DNA from 2 places in the Paenibacillus sp. FSL H7-0943 genome. Region 1 is predicted to be linked to the other one. Evidence: predicted binding sites of a transcription regulator. Region 1 holds the regulator's gene; the other holds the start of a gene.

Region 1 (4,427 bases):
AAGCGGTACGCGAGCTGGGTTCAGAACGTCGTGAGACAGTTCGGTCCCTATCTGTCGTGGGCGCAGGAAATTTGAGAGGAGCTGTCCTTAGTACGAGAGGACCGGGATGGACGTACCGCTGGTGCACCAGTTGTTCCGCCAGGAGCATGGCTGGGTAGCTACGTACGGACGGGATAAGCGCTGAAAGCATCTAAGCGTGAAGCCCCCCTCAAGATGAGATTTCCCAATTAGTAAGACCCCTTGAAGACGACGAGGTAGATAGGTTGGAGGTGGAAGTGCAGCAATGCATGGAGCTGACCAATACTAATCGGTCGAGGGCTTATCCTATACGTAGGATGCAGATTCGTTTCGGATTCAGTTTTCAGGCATCAAGCCTGAAATACGCTTAGAAATTCATTGTCACTTCTGGTGATGAACTGAATTTCACGCGGCAGCGTCTGTTTCACAGACGCATGTTTGGTGGCGATAGCGGAGGGGTTCCACGCGTACCCATCCCGAACACGACCGTTAAGCCCTCCAGCGCCGATGGTACTTGGACCGAAGGGTCCTGGGAGAGTAGGACGTTGCCAAGCACAAATAGACCACTGTTGATAACTCGACAGTGGCTTTTTTGCGTCTATTATAGATTGTGGAAAACTTGTGGATAATTCATTGGAATTTGCAGAAAACTTACGCACATGTGGATAGATGATTAAAAGGCAAAAAATCACCAAATGGTGTGGATTAAGTACATATTTATGTAGATCTGTCAACAGAAAACCTAAGTAATACACGGGTTGCTGTGGATATAGTCATATTTATGTGGATAGAGGGATTGATAAGTGGATAATTATTTTAACTTGAATAGAACAAGATTACAAGACTATTTTTAAAACTGCCTAAGGCTGTGGATAACTGAAAAAAGTTCGAAAAATATCCTTATAATTCGCACACAATACACTCTCTTGTTATACTAACCATAAAAGTAAATTCATAAATGATGAGGTGAGTTTTGTGGATATCAGACAGTTGCACTCAGAAGAGTTTGATCTAAGCATGGATTTATCTGAATATGCTTTTCAATACAAGCTGCCTAGTGAGAAAAGGGCGAATGCTAAGGAAAGATTTAAAGCAGAACGCGTATGGGGTGCTTTTGAAGAAGGTACTTTGGAAGCTAAACTTACTCTTCTTCCGTTCGAAGTGTACATACAAGGTAGATTAGTACCTATGGGAGGGCTCGCAGGGGTAGCGACATGGCCAGAGAATCGCAGACAGGGACATGTGGCAAAGCTCCTAGCGCATACGCTGCAAACGATGAATGAGGCGGGGCAGACATTATCTTTTCTGCATCCGTTCTTGATCCCCTTTTATCGCAAATTTGGTTGGGAAGTTTATTGTGAATATAAGAAATACTCCATTCCTGTTGCCAAGTTTCCCAAGAAGGTTGAAGTTGAGGGCAAGGTAAGACGTGGTGTTATAGATATCGAAGTATTGGACAACTTATACAATCGTTTTGCAGTTAGATATAACGGAACACTTAAGCGTGATTTGGACTGGTGGGAAAACTCTGTTCTGGATGATGAAGGTCAGACTGCGGTATTTTATTCACAGCTTGGGGAACCTGAAGGATACGTACTATATAAGATAGAAAATAGAGAGCTGGTCATTGATGAATTTGTGTTTTTGAACGAACAGGCCCGGCAGGGGCTGTGGACATTTCTTGCGAATCACGATTCGATGGTGACCGGTGCATCGCTAAAACTGGTGCCATCCGATGATATGTTACCCTTTTTGCTGCCTGATCCGCGTATAGAGCAGGAGAATTATCCTTATTTTATGGCGCGTATTGTTAATGCTAAAGCATTCGTGGAGAGTTATTCTTTTAAGCGTCACAACAGTCAGAAGAAACAGGTTATCTATATTGAAGATAAATACGCCCCATGGAATGACGGGTTGTGGGAATGGACTGTCTCCGAAAAGGGAGCAGCAGCTTTCTTGCGTATAGAGGGTGAACGGGATGCAGCTGACTTAAGCTGTGAGATTGGTACGCTGACGATTCTAATGTTTGGATATAAACGCCCGGCAGAGCTGGCTCGTTATGGACGTGTGACTGGTAATCCGAGGGCTCTGGAATGGCTCGAAGAAATCATACCGCAAGCTGAAACTGCACTTTTTGATCATTTTTAGAAAATAATTAGGCTCTCCCCTTCGAAAGATGCTGGGAGAGTTCTTTATTTCCGAATACATTCGCTGAAAAAAGTGAAAAATAAGAGAATCCTCTTGGAATTAGCACAGAATATGTTATAATATTAAAAAGTCAAAGAAAGTCAAAGTCAACGCACCTGATGACATACAGTGCGATCCTCTGAATTTGTGAAGTTTTCTTCAGACTTATATGAATGAAGTTCACTAATGAATGTCATTAAGGATGCGGGCGCAAGCGATATTATGAAGCTTTAAAGAGCACTGGAGGATGAGTGATGCGCAATATCTCTGATATTATTGAACAATATCTGAAGAATATTTTGCATGAAAGTCCCGAAGGTACGGTGGAAATCCAGCGAAATGACCTGGCGGACCAGTTCTCATGCGTACCGTCACAGATCAATTATGTTATTAGTACACGCTTTACACTGGAAAAAGGCTATGTGGTGGAAAGTAAGCGTGGTGGCGGGGGATATATTCGTATTCAACGTTTTGAATTGCCGCCCAACGTGGCACTGCATGCCCATTTAAACCATACTATAGGTGGCGGGATAGATCAGAACGCTGCCGAAGGGTTGATTTATCAACTGGAAGAAGCTGGTTTTCTAAGCAAGCGTGAGGCGTGTCTTATGCGCGCTGCTGTTTCTCGGGATTGCCTAACGGTTAAGATTCCATATCGGGATGAGATTCGGGCCAAGATTATGAAGGCGATGTTAATCTCTTTGTTAGGCAAATAATTGTCAATCATAAGGGAGGGGCTTTCGCTTATGCAATGTCAGGAATGTGGCGTCAAGCCAGCAACACTCCATTTCACCAAGATCGTGAATGGAGAGAAGACAGAATTTCATATCTGCGAGAGCTGTGCGCGGGAGAAGGGTGAACTGATCCCGGGAACTGCTGGAGGATTCTCCATTCACAGCTTGCTGTCCGGTCTGCTTGATCTTGAAGGGGCCGGTAAGGAAAAGACGGCTGCTACGAAGACTACGCAGAGTCTGCAATGTGAGAATTGTGGAATGACGTACTCGCAGTTTAGCAAATTGGGTCGTTTTGGCTGCAGCTCCTGTTATAAATATTTTAACAGTGCACTGGACCCGCTCTTTAAACGGGTGCATGGCAGCACTTCGCATGTAGGCAAGATTCCTAAACGTGCTGGAGCACAAATTGTGTTCAAGCGGCAAATTGATGAATTGAAGCTGGAATTACAGCAAAGTATCGCACAGGAGGAATTCGAAACTGCGGCAGAGCTGCGGGATCAAATTCGCCAACTTGAAAAAGAAATGGCACAAGAGTAAAGTCTTTGATATATAGGGGGGATATGACATGTCAAGTCTCCGATTTACTGAACAAGCGCTTAGTGATTGGATGCGCTCGGGAGGCAGTCACTCCGAGATTGTAATTAGCAGCCGTATGCGTATTGCACGTAATTTAGAGCATCTTCCATTCCCTATGCTTGCTTCCTTAGAGCAATCGGAAGAAGTATTAGAGCTGCTGGCCCCTGTGTTTCATGGGGAAACTGCTGCCGAATTCGGATCTTTTCAACTAATAAAGCTTGCTGAAGTGAATGAACTGGATAAAAAGGTATTGGTCGAGAAACATCTCATCAGTCCTAATCTGGCTAATGATTCACGTGGCGCAGCTGTGATATTAAATGAAGATGAGTCGGTCAGCATCATGATTAACGAAGAAGACCATCTGCGGATCCAATGTCTGTTCCCGGGTCTTCAGGTAAGAGAAGCATGGCAACGTGCGACAGCCATCGATGATATCTTCGAATCGGCTGTGAATTACGCTTTTGATGATAAAAGAGGATACTTGACCAGTTGTCCCACCAATGTGGGTACAGGGCTGCGTGCCTCAGTAATGCTGCATTTGCCAGCACTAGTAATGACCCAACAGATCAATCGCATATTGTCAGCAGTGAACCAAGTGGGATTGACTGTAAGAGGAATTTATGGTGAGGGCAGCGAAGCAGTAGGGAACATCTTTCAAATTTCCAATCAGATTACTCTCGGTCAAACAGAAAGTGAAATCATCGAGAACCTTCACAGTGTAGTCACCCAGATTATAGAGCATGAACGAAATGCCCGTGAAAGGCTGCTTGTAGATTCCGCTTTGAGAATTACAGACCGAGTGAAAAGATCTTATGGGATTTTGTGTTACGCTGCTCTAATGGAGCTTAAAGAATCCGCACAACGGCTGTCTGATGTGAGACTTGGGGTTGACCTTGGCATACTGGAAGGCCC
Region 2 (4,427 bases), 800 kb from region 1:
TAACAGTCTCAGTACCATCAAGAATGTCATCGTTAACGTTGTAAACGACAGTTTTCATGTCGCCAGTAGCTGGAGCGGAGATAACTACTTTCTTAGCTCCACCTTTCAAGTGTTTTTCAGCTGCTTCTTTAGTTGTGAAGAAACCTGTGCACTCAAGTACGATATCAACGCCTAGGTCGCCCCATGGCAATTCTTCAGGGTTGCGGTTAGCAAGAACCTTAACTTCTTTACCATTGACTTTGAAGAAGCCATCATGCACTTCAACATCACCTTGGAATTTACCTTGAGTTGTATCATATTTAAGCAAATGAGCAAGCATCTTAGCGTCAGTCAAGTCGTTGATTGCTACCACTTCGATACCTTCTACATTTTGAATACGGCGGAAAGCAAGGCGTCCAATACGTCCAAAACCGTTAATTCCAACTTTTACACTCATTGAATAGTTCCTCCTAGAATTCGTTTTATTTATTCAAAACAGACGGTGAGGTCTGTCATGACAACAATGTTAAGTATGATGCAAGAAGTATGTTATTGCCTGCAATCTAAAAACTACGAAGATAGCTGTAGTTGATTGTCAATTTCCTTGCCTATTTCTACTGCGGCAGCCTCGTCCGTGACGAGAATATTCTCCTGCCCGAAACGCAGCATGGCATGAATGGCTTTGGCCTTGGGTTTGCCTCCTGCAATACCGATGACTTTCTCTGTCCGAATAATATCTTCTAGACGTAGACCCATCGTAAGCATGGTATGGACAACCTGACCCTCTTCATTGAAATAATAGCCAAAAGATTCGGCCACTGCCCCTTCACCCTGGATTTCCGAGACTGTAGCCTCGTCCAGTTTGCGGCGGCGGGTCATTTCAATGGCATCCCCAATCCCATGTACAATAATACGCGAACTACGGATGGTTTGTACAATCTCTCCAATATTAGAGTCAAGTGCCAGCGATTGGTATGCATCCCCACTAAGCAAATCAGGGACATGCAACAACCGGTAGTTGGCTCCAACCCGCTTTGCCATTGTTGAGGCAATCGTGTTGGCTTGAATCTCCATACTCTCTCCTAATCCTCCACGCGCCGGAACAAACCAAGCGTTCTTATAGGAAAGGGACAACGGCGGTGTCAGTTGATCAGCCATATCGGCAAGCGTAGATCCACCTGTGACGGCAACTGTATCATCTGCGCGAAGTATACTCAGCAGCGCTTTCGCACCCGCTCGGCCAAGCTCTCGTTTGGTGAACGGCGATGACTCACAATCACCCGGTACTACAATAACTTTATCCAGACCATACGTTGCTCGAATTTTCTCTTCCAGCTCATCCAGACCAAATAGGCTCTTAACAACCGGCTCTAGCAAATCAAGCAGTCTACGTCCAGCAGCGCTAATGCGCATGCCAACACTCTCGATCTCAATAAGCCCTTGCGATTTCAGAAGATCCGTCTCGGCACGCAGTACCCGCTCAGTCATATCTAGCGAAGCGGCTAGCGTTCTGCGCCCAATAATATCGGACAGCATGATCTGATGAAGAATCGTGTACCGTCTCTTAAGGGTTTCCATGAGATCAGGCAGAAGCTGCTTTTGGATATCTAATAAATTACGCATACTTTCACTCCTGCAACTTCGTCTTCCTCTATTCCCTTGTTCATGGTCTCAAAACGTCCCGGGTAAACTTTTTAAGTCCCACCCATATTCTAACCAAATATTGCTCGAAGCGCAAGTCTTCCGAGAGTAGAATTCTCAAGCGCTTGTCTTCTTATACATTAATAAGGTCAGAAAAAGATTTAGCGCCCGATGCCTGCCCCTAAAGCGCTTGTCCAGTATTAATATTACATTGCAATTGTGTAAAAATTGTATTATAATCATTTTTGTTGCGCCCGTGGTCCAATGGATATGACGTAGGCCTCCGAAGCCTGAGATCCAAGTTCGATTCTTGGCGGGCGCGCCATTAATTTCATTTTTGCACATAATTTAGTAGTGCCTATACTAATACTTAACCAAAGAGCCGCTTGTCGGCTCTTTTTTTTGAATATAAGTTTGACTTTCTTTGACTTTTTGTTTGAATTTGTTTATCATGTGGGTAATACGGCAAGAGTAAAAATGAATACATTTAAAGAACCAATATCAAGGAGGTTTTCCACGTGAGTTATATTCCTATGGTAGTAGAACAGAGCAACCGCGGCGAGCGCGCTTATGACATCTATTCCCGCCTGCTGAAGGACCGCATCATTTTCCTTGGAACGGAGGTTAATGACGTGGTAGCCAATTCTATCATCGCACAAATGCTGTTCTTGGCTGCCGAAGATCCTGACAAGGACATTCACCTTTACGTGAATAGCCCAGGCGGTTCCATTACTGCAGGTATGGCTATTTTTGATACAATGCAGTACATTAAACCAGACGTTTCCACCATCTGTGTGGGTATGGCAGCTTCCATGGGAGCTTTCCTGCTAAACGCTGGCGCCAAAGGCAAACGCTTCGCACTGCCTAACAGCGAGATCATGATCCACCAGCCTCTGGGTGGTGCTCAAGGTCAAGCAACGGACATTGAAATCCGTGCCCGCCGCATCCTCAAATTGCGCGATAAGCTGAACCGTATTCTAGCAGAACGTACGGGTCAACCTCTAGAACGTATTGAGAAGGATACAGATCGCGACTACTTCATGACTGCTGCAGACGCGGCTGAATACGGTATCGTAGATAAAGTAATCGAGAAGACATTGCCTAGCGGTGTGTAAGCTATAAAGTAAAAATATAAAGAGGCTGTGCTCTATCCGTTATGGTTAGAGCACAGCCTCTTTATATTTTATAGAAGACCTAAATCCAATTAAGCCAGGCCGCCATAACCTAGCGCATCCAGCTTCTCGGCAATTACGCGATAACCCCGGCCATTCGGATGCAAATGATCAATGGATAACAGCCCTCTCTCATTTCCTGCGAACTCACTGTAAATCGAAGCAAATCCACATACTCGGCTGCTGTACTGTGCTGCGTATTGATTAAACTGCCTGACCCACTCTGTCGCACCAACCACCTGAGGATAGGGGTTATATAATCCCACAATTCTAATGATAAAAGGTCTACGCGTCCTCGCCTTCAATTGTATAAGGATATTCATAATTGCAGAGAAATTTTGTTTGCATTCCTGAAGCGATCTGCGCAGTTCTGCGGATAAGTTGCCTTGCTGTCTTGCTGCTGATTTGGCCGCGTGAATCAAATCATTACCACCGATAGACACAGTGATGATATCAGCTACTCGAACGGCCTCACGCATCATGGAATTTCCGCGCAGCCGCTGCTCCAGCTCTGAAGTAGTCATTCCGTTCACGCCTAAATTCGTAGAGGCTACAGTAGTCCGCAGTCTCCCTTCTGCCATTCTACGGTACACCGGTACAAAACCGTTACCTGGCAGAGCACCAAATCCAGTCGTCAAGGAATCGCCAATTGCAGTATATTGGTAGCCCATAGCTCTCCCCCGTTCATAAACTAGTTACTCCCTTTAGCATATGAACAAGAGACAACTCTGGTAAGGGGGAGATGTCTTGTGCCGACATTAGCGGAGACGAAGCGTTTTCATTTATTTCATGCCAGCAAACGGGCTACTGCCATCCGGTAAAAGCTCTTTGAAACTAAAAGTATACTCAGGGAAGCCTGCAGCATACGCTGTGTACTCATATAATTGGAAGAACAGAACAACCTTGTCGTCCTTCAGATAGAAATATTTCTCCGTATTCAATCCGTTGAATCCTCCCAAATAACTATCCTCTGCCTTCAGCAGCTTGCTCAGCTTTGCATTCAGCTGTTTTTTGTAGTTTGGATTAGCTCCAAACAGGTCGCCCAACAGTAGACGTTTACCATCCTTAAGCGAGAAGGTGAAGGCTTCACGGTTAGTCATTCCATGGGCGCCGCCCGTATCACTATACTGATGCATCACTATGCTGATCACACCATTCTGATTGTAGGTCACTACATAACCTGAATCATAGGTGTATTTGGGCTCTGCTCCATCTCGATCGGAGATATCCTGTTCTGCACCCGCCGCGAATTTCATAACACTTTCCTTCAAAGTATTATTAATAGCTTGTTGCGCACTGGAGTTGCCCAATCCACTGATCTTCGGATAATCAAGCTGAATAAAAGCTTCTGCCCGATCTTTAGCATAAGTTTCCGTGGTTACCGTCAGCGCGTTCTGCGGTCTGTTCACCACATTCAGCCTACTGGCGGCCCGACTCCAATCTACCTTATAACCCATATAATCATTTAACAATCCTGATGGAACATAGAGGCGATTATTAATTAACTTCCCTTCATACTCTCGAATGAAATAGTTGTTCACCCACACAGAAGTACCGTAGCTGGATAACATCAACTTGGCCTTGGTCGATCCTTTTCCAATCATGTACGCATTTTCCTTCTTATCATACACAAGC

The links. Region 1 encodes CtsR, which represses protease genes until heat stress. Its sites were predicted from a motif close to ATGGTCAATAAAGGTCAAACA; they were not measured.
Region 2: a site for CtsR is predicted at 2,032-2,052, ahead of clpP (ATP-dependent Clp endopeptidase proteolytic subunit ClpP). Genes of this name have one in related genera too.

What each region holds. Positions count from the first base shown of each region.
Region 1 covers NZ_CP150148.1:6,273,206-6,277,632, reverse strand. Annotated here, with positions in the region: rRNA gene NSQ55_RS27610 (23S ribosomal RNA) at 1-327, shown strand, start outside; rRNA gene rrf (5S ribosomal RNA) at 456-572, shown strand; gene NSQ55_RS27600 (GNAT family N-acetyltransferase) at 994-2,166, shown strand; gene NSQ55_RS27595 (CtsR family transcriptional regulator) at 2,460-2,921, shown strand; gene NSQ55_RS27590 (UvrB/UvrC motif-containing protein) at 2,952-3,476, shown strand; gene NSQ55_RS27585 (protein arginine kinase) at 3,505-4,427, shown strand, end outside.
Region 2 covers NZ_CP150148.1:183,126-187,552, reverse strand. Annotated here, with positions in the region: gene gap (type I glyceraldehyde-3-phosphate dehydrogenase) at 1-436, opposite strand, end outside; gene NSQ55_RS00915 (sugar-binding domain-containing protein) at 550-1,602, opposite strand; tRNA gene NSQ55_RS00910 (tRNA-Arg) at 1,871-1,945, shown strand; gene clpP (ATP-dependent Clp endopeptidase proteolytic subunit ClpP) at 2,139-2,735, shown strand; gene NSQ55_RS00900 (GDSL-type esterase/lipase family protein) at 2,825-3,463, opposite strand; gene NSQ55_RS00895 (DUF4163 domain-containing protein) at 3,575-4,427, opposite strand, start outside.